Regions from separate parts of the Cupriavidus sp. C2SS-8b genome, predicted to be linked through region 1. Evidence: predicted binding sites of a transcription regulator. Region 1 holds the regulator's gene; each other region holds the start of a gene.

The links. The regulator sigma-54, encoded in region 1, starts transcription at its own class of promoters, with help from an activator protein. The targets are predictions, from matches to a motif close to TGGCANGNAANCTGCTTT.
Region 2: the regulator sigma-54 is predicted to act here: its motif matches at 1,596-1,613, upstream of ACIGJB_RS28685 (collagen-like triple helix repeat-containing protein).
Region 3: the regulator sigma-54 is predicted to act here: its motif matches at 1,948-1,965, upstream of ACIGJB_RS23685 (GTP cyclohydrolase II).

Annotation. Positions count from the first base shown of each region.
Region 1 covers NZ_CP172716.1:404,919-409,504, reverse strand. Annotated here, with positions in the region: gene lptA (lipopolysaccharide transport periplasmic protein LptA) at 80-721, shown strand; gene lptB (LPS export ABC transporter ATP-binding protein) at 751-1,551, shown strand; gene ACIGJB_RS01885 (RNA polymerase factor sigma-54) at 1,650-3,128, shown strand; gene hpf (ribosome hibernation-promoting factor, HPF/YfiA family) at 3,178-3,531, shown strand; gene ACIGJB_RS01875 (PTS sugar transporter subunit IIA) at 3,914-4,369, shown strand; gene hprK (HPr(Ser) kinase/phosphatase) at 4,444-4,586, shown strand, end outside.
Region 2 covers NZ_CP172717.1:2,595,562-2,600,147, reverse strand. Annotated here, with positions in the region: gene ACIGJB_RS28690 (collagen-like triple helix repeat-containing protein) at 1-1,069, opposite strand, end outside; gene ACIGJB_RS28685 (collagen-like triple helix repeat-containing protein) at 1,765-2,859, shown strand; gene ACIGJB_RS28680 (Flp family type IVb pilin) at 3,233-3,406, shown strand; gene ACIGJB_RS28675 (prepilin peptidase) at 3,422-3,874, shown strand; gene ACIGJB_RS28670 (TadE family protein) at 3,940-4,404, shown strand; gene cpaB (Flp pilus assembly protein CpaB) at 4,501-4,586, shown strand, end outside.
Region 3 covers NZ_CP172717.1:1,461,630-1,466,215, reverse strand. Annotated here, with positions in the region: gene ACIGJB_RS23695 (amino acid ABC transporter substrate-binding protein) at 1-404, opposite strand, end outside; gene ACIGJB_RS23690 (acyltransferase family protein) at 660-1,751, shown strand; gene ACIGJB_RS23685 (GTP cyclohydrolase II) at 2,025-3,263, shown strand; gene ACIGJB_RS23680 (URC4/urg3 family protein) at 3,260-4,564, shown strand.

The DNA.
Region 1 (4,586 bases):
GCCGCCCGCGCCCGACGGGGCGGCACCGCGGACCTGAGCATCGCGCCCGACCCTCCGCTTTTCTGCGACCCTTGCCAACATGATTGCTTCCCTGACGACCCTGTCCCGCCGGAGCGCCGCCCCGCTGCTGCTGGCCGTGGCCACCGCGATTGCCGCGCTGGCGCCGCTGGGCGCCCATGCCGAACGCGCGGACAAGGACAAGCCGCTGGTCCTGGAAGCCGACAACGCCAGCTACGACGACGTCAAGCAGATCTACACGCTGACCGGCAACGTGGTCCTGACCAAGGGCACCATGGTGCTGAAGTCGGACGCGGCCGAGATCCGCACCGACCCCGAGGGCTACCAGTACGCGGTGGCCACGGCCAAGGGCGGCAAGCAGGCCTATATCCGCCAGAAGCGTGAAGGCGTGGACGAGTACATGGACGGCTGGGGCGACCGCATCGAATACGATGGCAAGCAGGAGGTGTCCAAGCTGATCGGCCACGCGCGCATGGCGCGGCTGCAGGGGGCCAAGCTGGTCGACGAGATCCGCGGCGCGGTCCTGACCTATGACAGCCGCAACGAGTTCTACACCGCCGCCGGCGGCGGCGACAACACGTCGGCCGGCAATCCGTCGGGACGCGTGCGCGCCGTGCTCTCGCCGCGCCAGGAGGCCAGCGGTGCGGCCGCCAGCCCGCCCCTCGACCTGAAGTCGGCACCCGCGCCGTCCAGCAAGCCCTGAATCACGCGCCCGAACGCATCACCGCCACCATGACCGATACCGCAATGCTCGCCCCCACGCCCGCTTCCGCCGCTCCCGACGCCCGTGCCGACAGCAGCACGATGGTCGTGCGCCACCTGAAGAAGCGCTACGGGTCGCGCACGGTGGTGAAGGACGTATCGCTCGAGGTGAAGAGCGGCGAGGTGGTGGGCCTGCTCGGCCCCAATGGCGCGGGCAAGACCACGTCGTTCTACATGATCGTGGGCCTCGTCGCGCTGGACGAGGGCGATATCGTGCTCGACGGCCAGCACATCAGCGGCCTGGCCATCCACGAGCGCGCGCGCATGGGCCTCTCCTACCTGCCGCAGGAAGCGTCGGTGTTCCGCAAGCTCAATGTGGAAGAGAACATCCGCGCGGTGCTGGAGCTGCAGCTGGTCAACGGCAAGCCGCTGCCGAAGGCCGAGATCGACAGCCGCCTCGATACGCTGCTCGACGACCTGCAGATCGCCCACCTGCGCAACAACCCTGCGCTGTCGCTGTCGGGCGGCGAGCGCCGCCGCGTGGAAATCGCCCGCGCGCTGGCTTCCTCGCCACGCTTCATCCTGCTCGATGAACCGTTCGCCGGCGTGGACCCGATCGCGGTCGGCGAGATCCAGCGCATCGTCAGCTTCCTCAAGGCGCGCAATATCGGCGTGCTGATCACCGACCACAACGTGCGCGAGACGCTTGGCATCTGCGACCACGCGTACATCATCAGCGAAGGCACCGTACTCGCATCGGGCCAGCCCGACGAAATCATCGCCAACGAGTCGGTGCGCCGCGTCTACCTGGGCGAAAACTTCCGCATGTGAAGCCGGGGCGGCAGGTGCGCTTGGCAGAGACGATCAGGCAGCATCAGCGATAGCAATTTCCGTTCCAACATCGGTTGGATGCGCATAGAATAGGTCGCATGAAACCGTCGCTACAGCTCCGTCTCTCCCAGCATCTGGCACTCACGCCGCAACTGCAGCAGTCGATCCGGCTGCTGCAACTTTCTACGCTTGAGCTGCAGCAGGAAGTCGAGCAGGCCTTGACGGAAAACCCGCTGCTGGAGCGCGAGAACGACTGGATCGACAGCCCGCTGCGCGTGGCGGCCGATGGCTCGGTCAACCTGCAGAGCGCACCCGCGCCCGCACCGGCCGAACCGCAGGGCAACAGCGACGCGAACGCCAGCAGCCCGGCCAGCGAGGATGAGAGCTATAGCGACAGCGGTAGCGAAGATTACGGCAGCGACTGGAGCCTGGACGATTTCGCGCGGCGCCCGCAGGGTGAGGACGACGAGAAGACGCCCATGCAGCTGCGCGACGCCGAACCCACCCTGCGCGAACACCTGATGGAGCAGCTCGCGCCGCTGAAGATCTCGACGCGCGACAAGGGCCTGGCGATCTTCCTGATCGAATCGCTCGACGACGATGGCTACCTGAGCGCGTCGCTCGACGAGATCTGCACCGAGTTGCCCGAGGAACTCGAATTCGAGGTCGACGAATTGCAGGCGATCCTCACGCTGCTGCAAAGCTTCGACCCGCCCGGCGTGGGCGCGCGCAATGCCGCCGAATGCCTGAGCTTGCAACTGCGCCGGCTGCAGCATCCGCAGCGCGAGCTGGCGCTCTCGATCGTCAACCATCATCTCGAACTGCTTGCCGTGCGCGACTACACGCGCCTGAAAAAAGCACTGCAGGTGGATGAAGCAGCGCTCAAGGCCGCGCATGAACTGATCCGCTCGCTCGCGCCCTACCCGGGCCACGCATACAGCCGCCCTGAAGCGGACTTCGTGGTGCCCGACGTATTCGTGCGCAAGGGCGGCGGCGGCTGGATCGCGCAGCTCAATCCGGATGTGATGCCGCGCCTGCGCATCAACGACATGTACGCGCAGATCCTGCGTGGCGCCAAGGGAGAATCCGGTGCCGCGGGGCTGCAGCAAAAGCTGCAGGAAGCGCGCTGGCTGATCAAGAATATCCAGCAAAGGTTCGACACGATCCTGCGAGTTTCGCAGGCGATTGTCGAGCGTCAGAAGAACTTCTTCACGCACGGGGAAATCGCGATGCGCCCCTTGGTTTTGCGGGAGATTGCCGATACACTGGGATTACACGAGTCAACCATATCCCGGGTGACGACCAATAAATACATGGCAACGCCGATGGGTACTTTCGAACTGAAGTACTTTTTTGGCAGCCACGTTTCCACCGAAACCGGTGGGGCGGCTTCCTCAACGGCGATCCGCGCCTTGATCAAGCAACTTATAGGAGCCGAAGACCCGAGGAGTCCTCTTTCCGACAGCCGAATTGCCGAATTGCTGGGTGAACAAGGCTTCGTTGTCGCGCGCCGTACCGTCGCCAAGTATCGCGAAGCCCTGAAGATCCCTGCTGTCAATCTCCGCAAGACTTTGTAGCCGAGTTGCACCGCCTGCCTGGTGCAGCTCTTTCAGAAGGAGAAGCGCTATGAACTTCAAGATCAGTGGACACCACCTGGACATCACGCCGCCGCTGCGTGAGTACGTGGAAACGAAGCTGGAGCGTATCGTCAGGCATTTCGATCAAGTCATTGGCGTCAGCGTGCTACTCTCAGTCGACAATCACAAGGAAAAGGACAGGCGTCAGTACGCGGAAATCAATTTGCACCTTCGGGGCAAGGACATTTTTGTGGAAGCCCATCACGAAGACCTGTATGCGGCCATCGACGCACTTGTCGACAAGCTGGACCGCCAGGTGCTTCGCTATAAGGACCGCGTTCAAGGCCACGACCGCGAAGCGGTCAAGTACCAGATGGCCGAGTCTCAACTACAGCAGCAATGATCAAGCCTGCCAGCCGCAAGGCTGGGCATTGAAACAGGACTGATAAAAGCAAGCCGCGCCATGTAGCGCGGCTTTTTTGCATCTGTAGCCCTGACCTGGCGCGCGTCCTGGACACAAGTGTTCGCAACTGGCGCAGCACGGTGTATGCTCTCCAAGACATCGCGCGTGGCGACTCCGGCGCGGCCACCGTACCCAGGTGTGGCGGCACCAGCACGGACCGGGCCATACAGGGGCCCGGCGCTGCATTGCACAAGGACAGGGGAGACGCTGCTCTATAATGGCCGAACGCCTGGTGAGCCATGGCGTGGCCGCAAACCGGCCCCACTTCGTTTCCGGGCTGAGCAGTCCGATCTGCCTGCTAACTGAAATCCTCGCATCGCCCATGAATCGTTTGGCCAAACTGCTGCCACCCGGCAACATCAACCTCGACGTCAGCGTCACCAGCAAGAAGCGTGTATTCGAGCAAGCCGGGCTCTTATTCGAGAACAACCATGGCGTGGCGCGGGCGACCGTGACCGACAACCTGTTCGCGCGCGAGTCGCTCGGTTCGACCGGCCTGGGCGCGGGCGTGGCCATTCCGCACGGGCGCATCAAGGGACTGAAGCAACCGCTGGCGGCCTTCATGCGGCTGGCCGAGCCGATCCCGTTCGAATCGCCGGATGGCAAGCCGGTCTCGCTGCTGATCTTCCTGCTGGTGCCGGAACAGGCTACGCAGCAGCATCTCGAGATTCTTTCCGAAATCGCCCAGCTGCTGTCGGATCGCGACATGCGCGAAGGCCTGGCAACCCTGGCCACGCCGGACGCGGTCCATGAACTCCTGACGCAGTGGCATCCCTGATCCCTCCCCTGGGCTGGCAACAGACCGGACCATCGTAAAATCCGGCACAGTCCCCGCCCCGAAAGTCATCACGCATGGAACTCACCGGCGTCACCTCCCAGTCGATCTTCGACGACAACGCAGCCGACATCAAACTCTCGTGGGTGGCTGGCCTGGAGGGTGCGGATCGCGCCTTCGACGTGGAGTTTGCCCGCGAGGCCACCTCGGCCGCGGACCT
Region 2 (4,586 bases), on a different replicon from region 1:
CGAGACCCGTAACCGGCGCCAGCGGCGAAGCGCTGTTGCCGGTGCCGGCCGTGGTGATGGACCCGAGCACCGGGGCGAGGGCGCCGAGCGGGCTGCTGCCGCTGCCGGCCTGACTATTCACCGCACCGCCCAGGGCGGCGACCGTGTTGCCGGCGCCCGTCACCGTGCTGCCCACGCCTGAAACCAGCGGCGCGCCCGTCTGCGAAAGCGCGGTGCCGCCCGTGGCAAGCGCGCCGCCGACCGTGGCGAGCAGGCCCGCGACCGGCGTGCCAAGCTGGGTGGTGGCGCCCAGCGTCTGCGTGGTGTTGGTCAGCTGCGAAGTGAGCGGCACGATGGCCCGGCTCACGCCCGAGGTCAGCTGTTCCACGGGGCCGCTCGACAGCGCCGTGGCCAGGGAACTGCCGCCCTCGCCCACGGCCCCGCCTGCCTGCGTGACGATGGCACCCAGCGTCGTGGTCAGGGGCGCGAGCGGCGCCAGCGCGCCGGTGCCCAGTCCGCTTACCGCGCTACCGGTGCTGCTGACGGCAGTGCCGAGATCGGCCACCACGTCGCCGGTGCTGGCCACGGTGGTGCCCAACGGATTGGAAGCGTTGGGGATATTGCCCAGCCCGGATTGCAGGCCGGCGCCGAGCGCGCTGATCGCGTCGCCGGCGGATTTCACCGCGTCGCCCAGACCGCTCTGCGTTTGCGACGACAACAGCGGCAAGCCGGCGCCGCCGAGCTGCGTGCCGAGATCGCTCACCGTGCCGCCAGCGCCGGTCACGATCGTGCTGGTCTTGCTGATGACTTCGGAGGTCGGGGTCAAGGCAGCCGGGGTCTTGATGCCGCTGTTGTCGCCGCCTGTATTGCCGTTGTCGCCACCGCTGTTGCCACCGTTAGTGCTGCTGTCACCACCGCCCGTGCCGGTCGTGCCGACCAGGCCCGAGCCATCGCCGCTGTCCCCCGTTCCGGCCTTGGTGCCGGCCGTGCCGGCGGTTCCCATGGAAGTCGATCCGCTCCCGCTCGCGCAGCCGCCAAGGGCCAGGAGCGTGGCAAGCAGTGCCGTCATTGCGATTTGATGTGTGCGCATGATGTTTCCTTTGTCCCGTCGTTGAATCGCATCGCCGCGCCTCGCGTTGGTCTGCTGTTCGCTGCGGGCGTCGGTAGCGGGCATGGCGCAATGGGCGTGCCAATGTGTGCGATGGCGTACGGACAACGCCGGGCGCGGCCGTACCGGTGCCCGCATTGCCTTGCCGGGCCTGCGCTTGCGGCGATTCGCGCGGGGTCTGCCACGGCGCTTTCCCAGGCGTGCGGCGGTGTGCCGGCGCGTTACGCGTTACGTAACGTGTGTCGTGGGATCGGGAACAAACGAGGTCCGGAACGGGCCGTGTTGGAGGCGCCCGGCAAGGGCGCGCGGGCCGCTTCGCGATGCGGGCGATGTTCCGCCGCGGGCGGAACACGTTACGTAGCGCGTAACACCGCGGGCGCCTCGCGAAACCCCACGCCAAGGCCAGGGACGGCTGGCCATGCCGCGGATCGAAACCCGCGCCGCACAAGGCGTTGCGGGTGTTCGCCGCCGGCATGGCGCACCCCGCTGCCGCCCTCGCACCGGCGGCTGGCACGCACCTTGCCACTTCAGGGTCGATGCAGGGCGATCCAATCGCTGGGACAACACGATCAAACGGGGGTCATCGCGGTCACGGACGTGGCAGCGACAACGGGAGCACAACAATGAAAAAGAACACTTCGGCACAACGCCGCATGACATGCCTGGCAGGATCCTGCATGGTCGCGCTGACCCTGGCGAGCGGCTGCGCATCGCACGGCGAAAGCGGCGCGGGGCTCGGGCCCCAGGGCGGCGGCGGGGACATCGTGCCGCCGCCCCAAACGCCTGCCTCGACGACCGACACGACGCCCACCGCCAAGCTGGCCGCAGGCGCGGGCAACACCGTGGTGGCCGCGGGCAACGCCGTGAGCGAGATCGGCAAGCACATCCAGAGCGCCCCGATTCCCCTGTTGCCGACCGACGCGCGCCAGGGCGCCGGCGGCGTCGTGGTCAATGCCGGCGAGACCGTCGGGGCGCTGGGCGCCGGCGTGCGCGATGGACTCGGGCAGATGGGCTCGGTCGCGAACCCGGTCGGCATCACCGTGGCCAGCACCGGCGATGTCGTGCAGAAGGCCGGCGACACGGTGACGAGTGCGGGCCAGCTGGTCAGCGGGCTCGGCACGGAAAAGCTGTCCCCGCTGTCCCCCCTGGTCACGCCGGCCGGTGACGTGGTGCAGAAGGTCGGCATGGCCGTGTCGCACGGCGGCGCCGGCCTGGGCGGGGCGCTTTCGACGGTGCCGGTTGCGCAGCTCACCGAAGGCACCAGCAAGCTGATCGTGCCCCTGACCACCCGGCTCACTGAAAGCACCCAGGCAGTGGGTGCGGCAACCGTCGTCGGCGCTCCCGTGGATGGCCTGCTGTCCAAGGTGGGCTACGGCGTCGCCGGCGGCGGCGGGCTGCTGGCGAACAGCCGCGCCCCCGTGGTGTCCGGACTGGGTGGTGCCGTCGTGGAAGCCGGCAAGACCGTGGGCGCTGCCGGCGCGCTGGTGCACGGTACCGGCGCCGAGGGCGCCAATCCGCTGGGCGCCCTGCTGAACCACCTGCCGCTCGCCGGCGCCGACGGCCGGCAGGGTGGCCCCGGCAGCTGCGAATGCAAGCCGAATGCGCCCCACCACGGCGGCAAGGCTGAAGCCAATCCGCTGGGCATCCTGGCACCCGTGCTGGCGCCGATGACGGCCCTCGCTTCCGGTGGCACCAAGTATTCGACCGGGGAGGTCAAAGCGCTGCCGGCGTCGCCGCTGTCAGGGCTCGGAGTCGGCGGCGGGAACCGCTGAATGTCTGGTCTCCCCTAGGGGTTTTCACGGTGCGCCGTCGCACATCACCCCGTCGCGGCGCATCTTTTTCTTCTGGCTGGCCGGGTGCTCCGCATTCGCCGCAAAGCCAGGCTGCAGGCCGGCCTTCCGCCTGCATCCAACGCTCTTTGACAATCCGGGAAAGCTCGATCGAGGGCTCTCGTTGCAGGAAAACGACTTACTCCCGAAGTAGGGGGGTCGTCATTCAAAGGTGGGGTATGGTTGATACATTTCCTGCCCTATAAGTTGAATGTAGTCAGCGTGAAACTGCAGGAGACGCAGGCGCCAGAGAGCGCTGCGATATTGAACGGGAAGATGTGATGACGATGCTTGAAATCACTTGGGGGTTGAAATCATGAAGAACGTACTGACACGTTTTATTAAGGACGAACGCGGCGCAACGGCTATCGAATATGGCTTGATTGCGGGCCTGATAGCACTGGCCATTGCCGTGGGCGCGGGCAAGCTTGGTACCAACCTGGGGCTGGCCTTTGAGGCCCTGGCGACCAAGGTAGGCGCCTTCCTCTGACCGTGTGAGCCTCGCTTGATCGCCGCGCTGTTCTGCGCGGCGACCCTCTGGACCGATCTGGCATATCGACGTGTTCCGAACGCCTTGCTGGCGGCGGTGCTGGTGGCGCTTGGCCTGGCACTGCTGACCGGCAACGCACCGGAACCGGCGATCCCTGCGCGCCTGCTCGGCGCGGGACTTGGTATCGCCGCCACGCTGCCTGTTTATGCGCTCGGGCGCATGGCGGCGGGCGATGTCAAGTTCCTCGCCGTGGCCGGGCTCTTCACGGGCCCGCACGGACTGGTCACGGTATGGGTCGTCGGCAACCTGTTGGGGCTGGCCCATGCGCTGCTCGCGTATGCCATGGGTTCGCGCGCAGGCACGGCGCCGCAATCCGGTCTCGAACGGCAAGTCAGCAAGGCGCGTGGCATTCCGTACGCTGCGTATCTTGCCGTGGGCATGCTGGTATGGATGGGTGCCGGGGTTTGACCATCCCCTGCACGCAGCAAGGCAAGCGCCGCCGGTCGGCGCACACAAACAAGACCGGGTGAAGCATGCTTTTGCGGGGAAGCAGTTTCGGACGACGGCGCGGCAAAGGCATTGCGGCGCTGGAATTCGCCATCGTTGCGCCGGTGCTGATCGCGATCGTGATCGGCATCGTCTATTACGGCATGGTGCTGACGCTCCAGCAGTTGCTGACCCTGGCCGCGGAAGAGGGCGCGCGCGCGGCGCTGCGCTATCCGGGCGGCGCTGCAGGCAGCAACGCTGCCGCCATGCAGGCGCTGCGCGTCAATGCCGCGGGCAGCACCGCCCTGGCCACCTTGCCCCCGTCCATTGCCGCGCTGATTCCCCAGGCCGGCGTGGCCCAGGCCGTTCCCTGCGCGTCGGCTTCCGGCAACGTTTGCGTGCGTGTCACGCTGAACTTGCCGACGACGCAAATCCTCCCCGCTGTCCCGATGGTGCCGGTGCCGGCGGCCTTGTCTGGCTCGGCAATGGTCCAGCTTTCCCCGGATACGTGACCGAATGCCAGGGTCCGCACCGTCGGGCTTTCCCGTGCCACGCCGATTTTACGCACGCATGCCGTTCGCCAGACCATCAGCGGGAAGGAGTCATTCATGACCAGTAAGCAGATCCGCATCGTTGCCGTCGTTCTCCTGGCCCTGGCGCTGCTGCTTGCCCTGCTCGCGTGGCAGGTGAACAG
Region 3 (4,586 bases), on a different replicon from region 1:
TGCGACACGCTGAACGCGACCTGCTTCTGCCGCTCCAGCGAGTTGGTATTGGGGGCGCAGTCCAGGTCCACCAGGCCATTGACCATCGCGGGGAAGCGGTTCTGCGGCGTGAGCGGCATCCAGCGTACCTTCAGGTCCTTCAGCCCCAGCTTCTGGCGGGTTGCTTCGGCTACGCGCAGGCACAGGTCGACCGCATAGCCGGCCGGCTTGCCCTTGTCATCGGCGAACGAGAACGGCAGGGCGGACTCGCGATAGCCGAGCACGATGGTGCCGCTGTCGCGGATCTTGTCCAGGACCGGGCTTTCGGCGCGGGCGCCAAGTGGGGCGAGTGTGGCCAGCGACAGCAGCAGGGCGGCCAAGGGACGGAACAGCTTGCGAGGAGCGAACGAGCGGGCGAACAACATAGGGTGCGGGGAAGGCGTAGTCACGCCAGTTGCAGCAAAACCGGAAGGGTATACCCGCACTCTCGCCGGTGGAACGACAACTTTTTCATAAGCAAATGCTTCGCCGTTAAGACATTGGACTTCGCCATTCCGAAAAAGGCACACGCCGGTGATTTGTGTAACGATTACTCAGATTGTGACAAATAAGGCGCAAACGGATGCCGGGAAGGCGGTAAAATCGCGCCCATCGCATTTGTAACGTTCTTATAACAATCAATGAGCCCCCGTCCTTCGCGCCTCGCGTGCATTGACGCCCTCAAGGCCGTCAGCTCGCAACTGATCGTGCTCCATCACCTGGCGTTCTACGGTCCCATGTCCGACTCGGCCTATTCGCTGGCGCCGGATGTCTTTGACTGGCTGTCGCAATACGCCCGCATCGCGGTGCAGGTTTTCCTGGTGGTGAGCGGTTTTCTGGCGGCACGCAGCCTCGCGCCGCAGGGCAGGCTGGTGATACGGCAGCATCCGTTGACCGCGGTCTGGCGCCGCTACCAGAAGCTGGTCACGCCGTATGCGGCGGCGATCCTGGTCAGCATTGCGGGGGCTGCCATCGCGCGGACGTGGATGGTCCATGACTCGATCCCCGCGCCGCCGCACCTGATGCAGTTCCTTGCCCATGTGCTGCTGCTCCATAACGTGCTGGATGTCGATGCCCTGTCGGCGGGCGTCTGGTATGTGGCGATCGACCTGCAGCTGTTCGCGCTGCTGGTGACGGCGCTGTGGCTGGCGCGCACCGTCTCGGGCCGGGGCGCCCAGGCGGGCGTGGTCGTGGTGTCGGCGCTGGCGGTGGCCTCGTTGTTCTGGTTCAACCGCGATGCCGGGTGGGATATCTGGGCGGTGTATTTCTTCGGTGCCTATGGCATGGGCACGCTGGCGTACTGGGCTTCCAATTCCGAGCGATCGGCCATTCCGCTGCTGTTGCTGGGGGCGCTCGGGCTCGCGGCACTGATCGTCGATTTCCGGCTGCGGATCGCGGTGGCGCTGGCCACGGCTTTGCTGCTGGCCGTGGCCAGGCGCGGCGGCTGGCTTGAAAGCTGGCCGCGCGCGGCGGTGGTGGGCTTTTTTGGCCGGATCTCCTATTCGGTGTTCCTGGTGCATTTCCCGGTCTGCCTGATTGTGAACGCGGTGGTTTCCCACCTGGCGCCGGGCAACCCGGTGCTCAACGCGCTGGGCATGCTGTTCGCCTGGCTGGCGAGCAACGTTGCCGGAACCTTGTTTCACCGCTATGTAGAAAGCGCCAGTCCGTTCGCCGCGCTGCGTGCGCTCGTGCCGGGCGGCCGCCGTGGCGCGCCGAAGGAATCGACGACCTGACCCTGTCGCCGGATCGCCGCGCTTCCCGCGCGGACCGCAACGGAAATCAGCGGCACGTAGCCACCCCGGCACGTGCCGCTTGTTCGTGGTGCGTGCGCGCCGCGCACGGCGATGCCGTTTGATCGTCCATGGTGCGGCCGGAGACCGTTGCCCGCGTGCGACGGCCCACGCAAGGGATGGCAACGGGCATTGGGGATGGCATGGAGATTGCCTAGTATGGAAGCGTAAACCTGACCGTTTGGTCAGGATTCCATCATGGAATCGAGGGCTGTCATGTCCGACCATATCGTCCTGACTTCACACGCGCGCCGCGACAAACCGGCCGAGCCGATTCACTGGGGGGCGCCGACGGCAGCGGAACGCGGGCCGGTGATTGCCAGCCTGACGGACCCCGAGCGGCGCAATGTGATCGGCACGCATTCGGGCGCCTATGCCATCTACCGGGCGCTGGCAGTGGCGTCGGGCCGCCTGCAGCGCGACCACCGGCCGGACCTGACCGATACCGCGCCGGCCGAGGCGATCGGCCCGCACCCGCAGTGGGCGGACGCGGACAAGATTGTTTCGCTCGACCCGTGGGGCCACCTCGTTTCCAGCGCCTTTGCCGACCGTATCGCCGCGGGCGTGGACATCCGCCCGACCATCGCCGTGACGCGCGCGCACATCAACATGCCGGAGCTGGCCTCGGCGATTGCGGCGGGGCGGCTCAGGCCCGATGGCGACATTCTCCATGCCAATGGCGACGTGAAGGTCACCAAGGCGGCGGTGGATCCGGTCTGGTACCTGCCCGGGCTGGCGCGCCGTTTCGATATCAAGGAATCCGTGCTGCGGCGCAGCCTGTTCGAGCAGACCAGCGGCATGTTCCCGGAGCTGGTGACGCGGCCCGACCTGAAGGTCTTCCTGCCGCCGATCGGCGGCATGACGCTCTATTTCTTCGGCGATATCGCCAAGCTCGGCAAGCCCGACACCCACGTGGCCTGCCGCGTGCATGACGAGTGCAACGGCTCGGACGTGTTCGGCTCCGACATCTGCACGTGCCGCCCCTACCTCGCGCATGGCATTGAAGTCTGCATCGACATGGCCCAGCAAGGGGGCGTAGGCTTGGTGGTCTATAACCGGAAGGAAGGACGCGCGCTGGGCGAGGTGACCAAGTTCCTGGTCTATAACGCCCGCAAGCGCCAGGTCGGCGGCGACCGCGCCGAGACCTACTTCGCGCGCACCGAGTGCGTGGCCGGCGTGCAGGACATGCGCTTCCAGGAACTGATGCCGGATGTCTTCCACTGGCTCGGTATCCGGCGCATCGACCGCTGGGCGTCGATGAGCAATATGAAGCACGGTGCGCTGGTGGCCCAGGGCATCGAAGTGGTCGAGCAGGTGGCCATACCTGAAGCACTGATCCCGGCGGATGCACGCGTGGAAATAGACGCCAAGGTGGCGGCCGGCTATTTCACGCACTACACGCCGCCTGACGCCAACGAACTCGCCCTGGCAAAGGGCAGGGGGTTGAACGAATGAGCACGTATCCCGAAGCGGACCGGCCGGACGGATCGACCGACGGCCATGGCAGCGGCTGGTACAGTCCGGTGCCCGCGGGACATCCGGCTGCAGCACTGCTTTGTGCCGAAGCGGTCCGCACGCATTGCGCGGCCGTTACCGAGCACGTGGCGGCCGGCCAGTCCGAATTGTTCACCTGGCATCCCGATCGGGTCCATGCGATTGCGGACTATGTCGCCAGCACCATCCGCCAGCGCTATCCGGACCTGCGCGTGCCGTACCACAGCCGCTGGCGCCACTTTGAAAGCGGCGGCTCCGGCGAGCGGCTCGACCGCTGGCAGATCCTGTGCGAGCGGGCCGCGCTGAGCGGCCCCGAGCACCGCGAGGACCGCGCCCGGATCGGCATCGACCTGGTCATTCCCAGCGTGCTGCTGGATGCCGGTGCCGGCCCCGACTGGCGCTACCGCGATCCGGCCAGCGACCTGATCCTGACCCGCTCGGAAGGGCTCGGCGTGGCGAGCTTCGACCTGTTCGCGCGCGGCGGCTTTTCGGCCGAGCCGGGCGATCCGCTGCGCGCCGATGCCGAGCGGCTGATGCGCATCGACGCGTCGACCATCGCGACGGCCTTCCAGGTTGCACAGCACAATCCGCTGGTAGGCCTGGAGGGGCGCGCCGGGTTGCTGCGCCGCCTGGGCGAAGTCATGCAGGCCACGCCAGCGGTGTTCGGCTCGCCGGCGCGCCTGGGCAACCTGTTCGACTACCTGAAGGCCAATGCGGTCGATGACCGCATCGAGGCGAGCTTCATCCTGAAGACGCTGCTGGTGGCGCTCGGTCCGGTCTGGCCGGGGCGGGTGGTGCTGGAGGGGGTCTCGCTCGGCGATACCTGGCGGCACCCGGCCGCCCCCGGCGGGCTGGTGCCGTTCCACAAGCTGACCCAGTGGCTGACGTATTCGCTGCTGGAGCCGCTCGAGGACGCCGGCCTGATTGTCACGGGGCTGGAATCCCTGACCGGGCTGCCCGAGTACCGCAACGGCGGCCTGCTGTTCGACTTCGAACTGATGGTGCCGCGCGACCCGGGATTCGCAGCCGTGGCGCACGAGGTGCAGGAGCCGGTCATCGTCGAATGGCGCGCGCTCACGGTGACGGGGCTGGATCTTGTGGCCGATGGGGTGCGCCAGGCGCTCGGACTGACCGAGGCGGCGTTCCCGCTGGCGCGCGTGCTCGAAGGCGGCACCTGGGCCGCGGGACGGCGCATTGCCGCCAAGCGCAGGCCCGGCGGGCCGCCGCCCTTCGCGATCCTCAGCGACGGCACCGTGTTCTGAGCGCCGTGGTTACGCCGTAGCG